Regions from separate parts of the Streptomyces sp. NPDC018019 genome, predicted to be linked through region 2. Evidence: riboswitches for the same ligand, from Rfam matches in the RefSeq annotation. Region 2 holds a riboswitch; the other holds the start of a gene.

Region 1 (5,755 bases), on a different contig from region 2:
TACACCGCGGCGAACGCCAGCGCCGTGGTGGTGCCGTTGCGCAGCAGTTCGTCGCAGAACGACGCCGCGACGCGGCGGGCGTGGGCGCCGTCGGCGAAGCGCTCCTCGGCGACGTAGGTGTGGTCGAGCCAGTCGGGCAGCTCGGCGCCGAAGGCGGCGACGGCCTCCATCTGCACGTAGTGGGTGTGGGCGTCGACGAAGCCGGCGGTGATGAGGTGGCCGGGGTAGTGCACCGGCTCGGTGCCGGCCGGCAGCCGGTCGCGCAGGGCGGCGTACGGGCCGGCGGCGGTGATCCGGCCGTCCGCACAGATCAGCAGCCCGTCGGGCTCGTGTTCGAGGGCCGCCGCGTTGCCGGTACGGAAGGGGTCGGCGCGGAACCGGACGAGGGGGCCACGTACGGCGAGGGGTGCGGTGTGGGTGGTCGGGGTGTCCGGAGTGGTGGATGTGGTGGCACTGGTGGTCATGTCCGGCGGGTACCCGTTCCGGGGCCGGAGTGGACCCCCGTGCGTCAGCGGCGCGGCCGTCCCGTACAGCCGAACGGGTCGGGTATCGGCCACGGACGCAGCGGCCGGGGCGGGGACGGCAAGACTGTGACCGGGTGTCCGGGTGAGCGGATGCCCGGGTGCGCGGTTGCCCGGGTGACGGGCCGGACGCCCGGGACGGCGCCGGGCCGGGTGACGGCCGGGTGCGACAGCCGATGCCAGTCGAGGAACAGGGGCCGAATTGGGCGGGTGTGCGGAGGGACGTGCGGACGGGATCGCGGGCCGGGACGCGGCGGCGGGGGCGTACGGGCCATCGGGGCGCGGCGCGGGCCGACGGGCGGGGCGGTACGCGGCACGGACGGGACGGTACTCGGTACGGGCGGGGTGGCACGCGGTGCGGACAGGACGGTACTCGGTACGGACGGGGCGGTACTCGGTACGGGCGGCGGTGGCGGTTGTGGCGGTGCTGCTCCTGGCGGGGCCGGTGGCGGGCGGCCCCGCCGTCGCGACGCCTTCGGGAACGCGCCCCGCGCTGGTCTCTTCGGGTACGCGTCCCGCGCTGACCGCATCGGGCGTGCACTCCGCACTGCCGGACGCCGCACAAGCAGCCCTGGCCTCGTACGCCACACACACCGCCCGGACCCCGCAGGCTGTCACCCGCGCGCCGGGCAACGCCGAGGCGACCCGGGCGGCCGTCGTCCGGCTGGTCAACCGCGAGCGGGCGAAGGCCGGCTGCCGGCCCGTGCGGGCGCACCGTACGGTCACCGAGGCCGCCCAGCGGCACAGCGGCCACATGGCGCGCGCCGACTCGCTCTCCCACCGGGAGCGCGGCGGCTCCGGTCCCGGCAACCGGCTCTCGGCGGTCGGGTACGACTGGCGCCGCGCGGGCGAGAACATCGCGCGCGGCCAGCTCGACGCCGCCGAGGTGGTGCGGGCGTGGGCGCGCAGCCCGGAGCACCGGGTGGTGCTGGCCGACTGTTCGTTCCGGCACGCGGGCGTGGGGATCGACACCGGCACCGGCGGGCGCGGGCCGTGGTGGACGCTGCTGCTCGCCGCCCCGGCCTGACGCACACGGCTCCGGGACCGCGGCGTACGGCGGCCCCGTGCGGGACGTACGACGCCATGCGGGACGTACGACGCCATGCGGGACGTACGACGGCTCCATGCGGGGCGTACGACGGCTCCCCCGCCACGTACACGGCTCCGGCCGCGGCGGATGGCCGCGGCCGGAGCCGTAGTGGTGTCCGTGGAGTGGTGCGTCAGTGGACCGACCGTACGGCGGGCCCGCCCGTCCCGTGCGGAACGCCGGCCCGCCGCGCCCGGACGGCGCGTTCGGCCAGTTCGCCGAAGACCAGCCCGAAGGCGGCCCACAGGGCGAGCTGGACGGCGAGGGCGGAGACGCGGAACTTCCACAGCAGCAAGGCGGGGAAGTCCTCCGGCAGTTCGCTGACGGCCGGCAGGAACGCGTAGGCGAGGCCGACGGCAACGGCGAAGGCCGCCAGCGCGGCGACCGTGGCGTACCAGGTGCCGAGGCGGGGGGCGAGCCGCTTGCCGAGGATGACCGCGGCGACGGTGAGCAGCACGCTGAGGACGATCATCAGGAAGTACAGCGCGGTCCGCCTGCCGATGGAGTCGGGGTCGCCGACGGACGGCGGGTTGGCCGGGTACTTGAGGAACGGCACGAGGTAGACCGCGGCGAAGGCGGCGCCGGAGAGCAGCAGGGCGGTGGCGCGGGGGCCGAAGCGGCCGGTCCGGCCCAGCGCGAAGCAGTAGGCCAGGGCGGCGATCCCGCCCAGTGCGACGCCGTACACCAGGACGCCGGTGGCCAGGCCCGCGGTGGACTGCACGCCGCGGCTGACGACCTCCGCCTCGTGTTCGTGGGCGTGCGCGTTTTCGAACGCGATGGCGGCGTCGATCTGGGGTTCGCCCAGCAGGTAGGCGACGAGCAGGGCGAGCAGGCCGGCGGCGAGGCCGGCCAGCATGCCGCGCACCAGGAGGGACCTGACGGTGGCGGAGTTCATCTGCGGCCCCCGGTCAGTGGCAGGGGAAGCCGAGCAGGTGGCGTCCGTCGTGGACCCACTCGTGCACGTCGGTGCCGGAGAGCAGCGAGGTGGCGCCCTGTTCGGCGCCGACGAAGTAGAGCAGGACGAGCATCAGCACGCCGCCGAAGACCGCCCACGGCAGGACCGTCCTGACCGGCAGGGTGGCGGGGGCGGGGGCGGCGGAGCCGGTGGTCGGCGGCGCGACGGACTGGGCCATGGGTACCTCCTGGGAAAACACGCGTCCCGGACAGTGGATCGGTACGACAGGACGGGTCTGGCTCGTCCGGCGGCCCCGTACGGGACCGGTCCGGGCTCACAGTGGCGCGACCGCGCCGGAATTCCACCGGCTTCCGTCATGTCATCGTCAATATCATCGGGAACGTACCGCGTGGCGGCGGCCGGGCCAAGGGGCCGCGGACCCCTGGTGGGCGCACGGCGACAGGCGGGCGCCCCACTGTTCCCTTGTGCGCCATCAGGTTCTCGCGAGCGGAAGAGGTGCGCATGACAACCCGGGTGACGTTGGTCTCACCGGCCTTCGACGACGCGCTGCGCGCGGTGCGCTTCCCGGCCGACGAGCCGCTGACGCCCGGCGGCCTGCGCCGGGCCCGCGCCGCCCGCCCCGCCGCTGCCGCGCTGCCCGCCGGCCGGGCCCTGGCCTCGCCGTCCGCGCGCTGCCGGGAGACGGCCGAGGCGCTGGGCCTGCGGGCCGTACCGGACCCGGGCGCGGCGGGGTGCGCGATGGGCCGCTGGCGCGGGCTGGCCCTGGCGGACGTGATGGCCGCCGAGCCCGCGGCGGTCGCCGCCTGGCTGGCCGACCCGGACAGCGCGCCGCACGGCGGCGAGACGCTGACCCGGCTGCTCGGCCGGGTGGCGGACTGGCTGGCGGGCCGAGCGGCGGAGGGCGGCCGGACGGTCGCCGTGGTGGAGCCGGACGTCGTCCGTGCGTCCGTGGTGTGCGCCCTGGGGGCACCGCCCTCGTCCTTCTGGCGGGTGGACGTACCGCCGCTGGCCGTGACGGTTCTGAGCGGGCGGGACGGGCGGTGGAACGTCCGGGTGGCGGGGGAGCTCGGGTAGCCGACGGCGCCCCGGGGCCGTGGCCGCGTTACGGGAACGGGCACAGGCGCGGGCCGCCATGGCCGCGGCGCGGACGCGGACCGCCGCAGCCACAGCCACCGGCGTCAACCGCCACGCCCGGAGTCACACCCGCCCGCCGCCGTATCCTGGTCGGAGACGGTTGTTGCACATAGCTCGCAATAACGAATCCGGCGGGTGCGAAGGAGCGGTGCGGTGGGCTCTCCAGGCTCTCCAGTGGTGCTGGGGATCGAGTCGTCCTGCGACGAGACCGGGGCGGGACTCGTCCGGAACGGGCAGCTGCTCGGGCACGCGGTCGCGTCCAGCATGGACGAGCACGCGCGCTACGGCGGCGTCGTACCGGAGATCGCGGCCCGCGCGCACGTGCACTCCCTCACGCCCGTCGTCCGCCGCGCGCTCGACGAGGCGGGTCTGACCATGGCCGACATCGGCGCGGTGGCCGTCACCACCGGCCCCGGCCTGTCGGGCGCCCTCCAGGTCGGCCTGGCCGGTGCGAAGGGCCTGGCGTACGGGCTGGACGTACCGCTGTACGGGGTGCACCACCTCGCCGGGCACGTCGCCGCCGACACCCTGGAGCACGGCCCGCTGCCCAACCCCTGCATGGTGCTGATCGTCTCCGGCGGGCACACCTCCCTCCTCCTCGTACGGGATCTGGCGCGCGATCCGATCGTGCACCTGGGCGACACCCTCGACGACGCCGCCGGGGAATGCTTCGACAAGGTCGCGCGGGTCTTCGGCCTGCCGTATCCGGGCGGACCGGCGATCGACCGGGCAGCGCGCGAGGGCGACCCGAAGGCCGTCGCGTTCCCGCGCCCGCTGACCGGGCCGCGTGACGACCCGTACGGCTTCTCCTTCTCCGGCCTGAAGACGGCCGCCGCGCGCTGGGCCGAACGGCACAGGGGCGGCGAACTGCCCGTCGCGGACGGCGCGGCCTCCCTCCAGGAGGCGGTCGCCGATGTACTGACCCGCAAGGCCGTCGCGGCCTGCACGGAGCACGGCGTGGGCACCCTGGTGGTGGTGGGCGGCGTGGCCGCCAACTCCCGCGTACGGTCCCTGGCCGAGGAGCGCTGCCACGCGGCGGGCATTACGTTGCGGGTACCGCCCCTGCGGCTGTGCACGGACAACGGCGCGATGATCGCCGCCGTCGGTGACCTGCTCGTCCGGGCGGGCGCCGGACCGGCTCCGCTGGACCTCTCGATCGACCCGTCGGCGCCGCTGGAGTACGCGGCCCTGCACCCGGTCGCCAGGGCGGCGCAGGCCGCCGCGTAACGGCCGCCCGCCCTCCCGACCTTCTCCCCCGACCGCCCGGAGCCCCCTTTGCGTACCGCCGAGATCCGCGCCCGCTTCCTCGACTTCTTCGCCGGACGCGGCCACACCGTCGTCCCCAGCGCGCCGCTGCCGACGCCGGACCCGACCCTGCTGTTCGTCAACGCGGGCATGGTGCCCTTCAAGCCGTACCTGACCGGTGAGGTGGCGGCGCCCTGGCCGCGCGCGACCAGCGTGCAGAAGTGCGTGCGCACCCTGGACATCGAAGAGGTCGGCAAGACCACCCGGCACGGCTCGTTCTTCCAGATGAACGGCAACTTCTCGCTCGGCGACTACTTCAAGGAAGACGCCATCCGCTTCGCCTGGGAGCTGTCCACCACCCCGGTCGCCGACGGCGGGTACGGGCTCGACCCGGAGCGCATCTGGGCCACCGTGCACCACTCCGACGACGAGGCGCGCACCCTGTGGCGGGAGATCTCCGGGCTGCCCGAAGAACGCATCGTCTCGCGCGGGGACGAGGACAACTTCTGGTCGATGGGCGTACCCGGGCCGTGCGGGCCCTGCTCGGAGATGTACTACGACCGGGGCCCCGAGTTCGGCCGGGCGGGCGGCCCGGAGGCCGACGAGGACCGGTACATGGAGTTCTGGAACCTCGTCTTCATGCAGTACGAGCGCGGTGAGGGCAGCGGCAAGTCCGGCTACCCGATCCTCGGCGAACTCCCCCGCCGCAACATCGACACCGGCATGGGCCTGGAGCGGATGGCCACCCTCCTCCAGGACGTCGGCAACCTCTACGAGATCGACGAGACGCGCCCGGTCCTGGACCGCGCCGCCGCGCTCGCCGGCGTCCGCTACGGCGCCGACGCACAGCAC
Region 2 (5,755 bases):
GCCCCGCAGCCGGTGAGCGCGGCGAGGGCGAGGGCGGTGAGCAGGGCGGCGGAGCGGTGGCGGGTGCGCATTTGGGGGTCCTCGGGGCGATGGGCACGGTGGCGTGCTCGGCGACGGGCTTCGGCGTGGTCGTCACGGGTCGGGCGGCGAATCGGTACGGGCGGGCAGCCGGTCGAACAGCAGCTGGACGGCGCCGGTCTCCGGATGCGGTACGCGGTGCGCGCGCACCCCGAAGACCTCGGCGAGCAGGTCCGGGCCCAGCACGTCGTGCGGCGCGCCGGAGGCGACGATCCGGCCACCGGAGATGACGTACAGCTCGTCGCAGTGCACGGCGGCCAGATTCAGGTCGTGCAGCGCCGTCAGCACCGTCAGCCCGCTGTCCCGCACCAGCGCCAGCAGCTCCAGCTGCTGCGCGATGTCCAGGTGGTTGGTGGGCTCGTCCAGCACCAGCACCCGCGGTTCCTGGGCCAGCGCGCGGGCGATGAGCACACGCTGCTTCTCGCCGCCGGACAGGCTCAGGAAGGCGCGTCCGGCCAGGTGGGCGGCGCCGGTACGGGCGAGTGCGGCCTCGCACACCTTCCGGTCCGCCGCGCTCGGCCGTCCCGCGCCGCGCTGGTGCGGCAGCCGCCCCATCGCGACCACCTCGGCGGCCGTGAAGCCGAACTCGGTCGCCGACTCCTGCGGCAGCGCGGCCAGTTGACGGGCCCCTTCGCGTACGCCCATGGCGTGCAGGTCGGCGCCGTCCAGCCGCACCGTGCCGGCGGCCGGGCGCAGCGCGCGGTAGGCGCAGCGCAGCAGGGTGGACTTGCCGCTGCCGTTGGGACCGATCAGCCCGACGATCCGGCCGCTGCCGGCGTGCAGGGTGACGTCGTGCACGAGCCGGGCCCCGGCCGCGTCCACGGACACCGCGTCGATGTCGAGCCGCATCAGATCCCGCCTCCGTACGTGCCGCCGTGGCCGCGTGTCAGGCTTCGCCCTCTCATCAGGCCCCGCCCCCGAACGTGTAGCCGCGCCGACGCATCAGCAGGACGAAGCACGGCACGCCGATGACTGCCGTGATCACCCCGACCGGCAGCTCGACGGGCGCCAGCAGCACCCGGGACAGGATGTCCACCCACACCAGCAGCACCGCGCCCAGCAGCGGCGCCACCGCCAGCACCCGGCGGTGCCCGGCGCCCACCAGCATCCGCGTCACGTGCGGCACCATCAGCCCGACGAACCCGATCGCCCCGCTGACCGCGACCACCGCGCCGGTGACGGCCGCCGTGACGGCGAACAGCTCCCGGCGCAGCCGCCCGGGGTCCACGCCGAGCGCCGCGGCCGACTCGTCGCCCATGGCGAGCGCGTTGAGCCGGCCGGCGGAGAGCATCAGGTACAGCAGCGCCCCGGCCACCGCCACCGCGGCGACCGGCACCGACCCCCAGCCCGCGCCGCTGAGGCTGCCGAGCAGCCACATCATGGCGGAGCGCGCCGCCTCGCCGCGGTCGGCGGCGAAGACCATCAGGGTGGAGACGGCGGAGAAGCCGTAGTACATCGCGGAGCCGGTCAGGACCAGCCGCAGCGGGGTCAGGCCGTGCGCGCTGCGGGCCGCCGCGTACACCAGCACCATGGCCAGCAGCGCCGAGCCGAACGCGGCGGTGGACAGCGCCCAGACGCCGAGCGCACTCAGCGACCCGAAGAGCAGGACGGCGTTGGCGCCGACCGCGGCGCCGGAGGAGATGCCGAGCACGAACGGGTCGGCGAGGGCGTTGCGCACCAGGGCCTGCACGGCGACGCCGATGGCGGACAGCCCGGCGCCGACCACGGCGGCCAGGACGGCGCGCGGGAAGCGCAGCTCCCAGACGATGGTGTACGCGGAGACCTCGTCGGGTGCGATGGTGCCGCCGCTCAGCCCGGCGCCGAGGTAGCGCAGCACATCGGCCCAGCCGACGCCGGAGGCGCCGAGGCCGACGCCGCACAGCAGTGAGCCGAGCAGCGCGGCGGTGAGTCCGGCGACCAGCGGGACGGTGCCGAGGGGGGCCGCGGTACGGCGGTCCGGGGGAGCGGCGCTGCGGGCGGGTACGGCCAAGGAGTGCCTTCGGCTCGGGCCGCGTCCGTACGGTGAGGGTGCCGGCGCGTGGCGCGAGGCCGGCGGCGGTGTCCCCTCGCAGTCCACGGCGAGTTGTCAGGAACGGGGCGCCCCCGCGGGCGATCGGGCTTGCGGAACAAGGCTTCCGCTTACCGTTGCGGGTCAGCGCCGGACTCTCACCGGACTTCCCCCGCGGGGCGCTCTGCGACTGTGTGTGCTGGTACGGCGGTCTACTTGAAGAACGCGATGCCGTCGTCCGGCAGGTCCTTGATGTCCTTGGCCCACTCGCGCGGGTCCACGACCTTCTTCAGGTGCGCGGACATGTACGGGCGCAGCGGCACCTCGGGGGTGGCCTTCTCGCCGACCCACATCAGGTCGCCGTTCACATAGCCGTACAGGCGCTTGCCGCCGGTGTACGGGCCGGAGGCGGCGGTGCGCGCGACGGCGTCGGTGGCCAGGTCGATCTGCGGCTTCTGGTCGGCCAGCTCGCCGTACCAGACCTCCGCGACCCCACCGTCGCGGATCATCACGATCTCGACCTTGCGGTCCTTGTCGATGCGCCAGTAGCCGGACTCGGTCTCCAGCGGAGCGACCTTCTTGCCCTCGCCGTCCAGCACCCAGCTGTGCGAGGTGTACTCCAGGAAGTCACGGCCGTCGTGCGTGAAGGTGACCTCCTGGCCGAAGTTGCACTTCTCGGCACCGGGGAAGTCGGCGACGCCCGCCCCCTCCCAGTTGCCCAGCAGGAAGGCGAGGGGCACGAGGGCCGGGTTCAGGTCGGACGGGATCTCGATCATCAGCTCAGGCGATCTGTGTGGGGAAGGGGTCTGGGTCTCGGTCAGCGCTGGCCCTGGTACAGCTTCTTCCAGGTCAGCCCGGCGAAGGCGACGACGCCGACGGCGACCAGGACGAGCAGGGTGGTGAAGACTGCCTCAAGCACGAGCGCGCTCCTCGGACGTCAGTGAGGTGTTACGGACCGGGAGCGAGTCTAGTCGGCGCGGTCGGTGACGGCGCTGTGAGGTCGGTCCCGCCCCGCGCGCGGGCGGCCGGAGGGCGCCGGGGCGCCCTAGAGTGCGGGTATGGCGAAGAAGCTGGTGATCAAGGTGACGGCGGGGGCGGACGCGCCCGAGCGGTGTTCGCAGGCGTTCACGGTGGCGGCGGTGGCCGTGGCCAGCGGGGTGCAGGTGTCCCTGTGGCTGACCGGGGAGTCGGCGTGGTTCGCGCTGCCGGGCCGCGCGGCGGAGTTCGAGCTGCCGCACGCGGCCCCGCTGCCGGACCTGATCGACGGGATCACGGCGGGCGGCGGCACCATCACCGTGTGCACGCAGTGCGCGGCCCGCCGGGGCATCGAGGAGAAGGACCTGATCGAGGGCGCCCGGATCGCCGGGGCGCAGGTCTTCGTGAGCGAGGTCATGCCGGACGGGGTGCAGGCGCTGGTCTACTGAGGGCGGCGGGCCCGGGAACGCGCCCCGGCTCCCACCGAGGCGGCGGACCCGGGGCCACGGCTCAGCGGCGTCCGGAACCGGGACCGTGGTCGTCGAGCTCGCGCCACCACCGGTCGGACTCCGGGTCGCCCGACTCGTCCCACCAGCGCTCACCGGGCTCCCGCCGGTTGCCGACGATCGCCGCGAACGGCGGGATGACCATGGCGACCACGCACATCGCCACGGCCGCCGGGACGGACCACAGCCGCACCACGCCCCACGCCAGGACGAAGAGGGCGATGCACACGCCCATCAGGGCGAAGTACCGGCGGTGCCGGCGCTGCGCGGGTGGACGCCGATGCGCGGACATGATTCCACCGTAGGTCCGGCGGGGGCGCCTGGGAAGCGCGGAGGGCCGCACCCCCAGCCATGGCGTCCAAACCCCTGGGGTGCGGCCCTCCGGCCGTACGGCGTACGCGGTGGCGCCGCCCGTCAGACGGCGATGGCGACCTCCGCCAGACCGCCCTTGCGGGCGACCACGGTGCGGTCGGCGGTCGCGCCCGGGACCAGGGCGCGCAGCGTCCAGGTGCCCTCGGCCGCGTAGAAGCGGAACTGACCGGTCGCCGAGGTGGGGACCTCCGCGGTGAACTCGCCGGTGCTGTCCAGCAGGCGCACGTAACCGGTGACGGGCTGGCCGTCGCGGGTCACGCTGCCCTGGATGGTGGTCTCGCCCGGCTTGGCGGTCGAAGCGTCCGGGCCGCCGGCCTGTGCTCCACACATGTCGGTACTTCCTTGGTGGTTGGGGGAAAACGAAAGGCGGTGCTGCGGCGGTGCGTTACTTCGCGGCGCCCAGCTCGATCGGCACGCCGACCAGCGAGCCGTACTCGGTCCAGGAGCCGTCGTAGTTCTTGACGTTGGACTGGCCGAGCAGCTCGTGCAGGACGAACCAGGTGAGGGCGGAGCGCTCGCCGATGCGGCAGTAGGCGATGGTGTCCTTCGACAGGTCCACGTTCTCGGCCTCGTAGAGGGCCTTGAGCTCTTCGTCCGACTTGAAGGTGCCGTCGTCGTTGGCGTTCTTCGACCACGGGATGTTGCGGGCGCTGGGCACGTGGCCGGGGCGCTGCGACTGCTCCTGCGGCAGGTGCGCCGGGGCGAGCAGCTTGCCGCTGAACTCGTCGGGGGAGCGCACGTCGACCAGGTTCAGGTTGTCGATCGCGGCGACGACGTCGTCCCGGAAGGCGCGGATGGAGGTGTCCTGGGCCTTCGCCTTGTAGTCGGTCTTCGGGCGGTTCGGCACCTGCGAGCCGTCGACCAGGTCGCGCGAGTCCAGTTCCCACTTCTTGCGGCCGCCGTCGAGCAGCTTGACGCTGTCGTGGCCGTACAGCTTGAAGTACCAGTACGCGTACGAGGCGAACCAGTTGTTGTTGCCGCCGTAGAGGACGACGGTGTCGTCGTTGGCGATGCCCTTCTCGGAGAGCAGCTTCTCGAAGCCCGCCTGGTCGACGAAGTCGCGGCGCACCGGGTCCTGGAGGTCCTGCTTCCAGTCGATGCGGACGGCGTTCTTGATGTGGTTCTTGTCGTAGGCCGAGGTGTCCTCGTCGACCTCGACGAGGACCACCTTCGGGTCGTCGATGTGGGCCTCGACCCAGTCGGCGTCCACCAGGACGTCGCTACGGCTCATGTTGTTCTCCTCCGGGGCAGTTGCGGGGCACGCGTACGCCGATGCGCGCTGCGGCGGGGATCGCGGCGCTGCGTGGGATGTGGCAGGGGGGCCTCAGCGGGCCGGGCGTGTACGGGGGAAGAGGCCGCCCGTCAGGCAGAGCGACAGAGCATGGCGGCGACGCGGCACAGGTCGACTGCCCGCCGCTTCGTGAGATTCGCCTGTCCCCGCGAACGGGAACCGCTCAGAGAGCTCTGCATGCGACCGATCGTAGGGAGGGGCGGCGGGACGTGTCACCGGTGTGTCGGATGCTGAGACGCGCCGGTCCGTATCGCGGTACGCGGACCGGGTGGAGGAGGGGTGCGGGCCGGGCGTCCGGGGCCCGCGCGCCGGTGGGGGTCTGGCTTACGGGACGGGATGTCTCAGTGCATGGACGGCCGGGCGGTTCGCGGTGATTCGCACCGTTGGCGGTCGGCCGGCCGGGGGTGGGGGGTGCCCCGGCCGGGCGGCGGATCAGCCGGGCAGCTTGACGTTCGTCCCGCTGGCCGAGATCGAGATGCCGTCCCGCGTCGAGACGACCTTGTCCAGCTTCAGGCCGCCGGGCAG

Evidence for each region. Region 2 has a riboswitch for cobalamin ahead of ACH4FX_RS11650 (FecCD family ABC transporter permease). Riboswitches for the same ligand answer to the same signal wherever they lie in the genome.
Region 1: it holds a riboswitch for cobalamin, as region 2 does, so the genes downstream of both, ACH4FX_RS06020 (CbtB domain-containing protein) here and ACH4FX_RS11650 (FecCD family ABC transporter permease) in region 2, are expected to answer to the same signal.

Annotation. Positions count from the first base shown of each region.
Region 1 covers NZ_JBIRGD010000003.1:43,300-49,054, forward strand. Annotated here, with positions in the region: gene guaD (guanine deaminase) at 1-464, opposite strand, end outside; gene ACH4FX_RS06010 (CAP domain-containing protein) at 877-1,548, shown strand; gene ACH4FX_RS06015 (CbtA family protein) at 1,742-2,503, opposite strand; gene ACH4FX_RS06020 (CbtB domain-containing protein) at 2,517-2,741, opposite strand; cobalamin riboswitch at 2,774-2,917, opposite strand; gene ACH4FX_RS06025 (histidine phosphatase family protein) at 3,026-3,598, shown strand; gene tsaD (tRNA (adenosine(37)-N6)-threonylcarbamoyltransferase complex transferase subunit TsaD) at 3,833-4,885, shown strand; gene alaS (alanine--tRNA ligase) at 4,934-5,755, shown strand, end outside.
Region 2 covers NZ_JBIRGD010000005.1:332,560-338,314, reverse strand. Annotated here, with positions in the region: gene ACH4FX_RS11660 (ABC transporter substrate-binding protein) at 1-71, opposite strand, end outside; gene ACH4FX_RS11655 (ABC transporter ATP-binding protein) at 133-927, opposite strand; gene ACH4FX_RS11650 (FecCD family ABC transporter permease) at 983-2,068, opposite strand; cobalamin riboswitch at 2,165-2,311, opposite strand; gene ACH4FX_RS11645 (FABP family protein) at 2,299-2,862, opposite strand; gene ACH4FX_RS11640 (DsrE family protein) at 3,145-3,510, shown strand; gene ACH4FX_RS11635 (DUF3099 domain-containing protein) at 3,572-3,859, opposite strand; gene ACH4FX_RS11630 (DUF1416 domain-containing protein) at 3,982-4,269, opposite strand; gene ACH4FX_RS11625 (sulfurtransferase) at 4,325-5,170, opposite strand; gene ACH4FX_RS11620 (putative leader peptide) at 5,302-5,409, opposite strand; gene ACH4FX_RS11615 (DUF2993 domain-containing protein) at 5,663-5,755, opposite strand, start outside.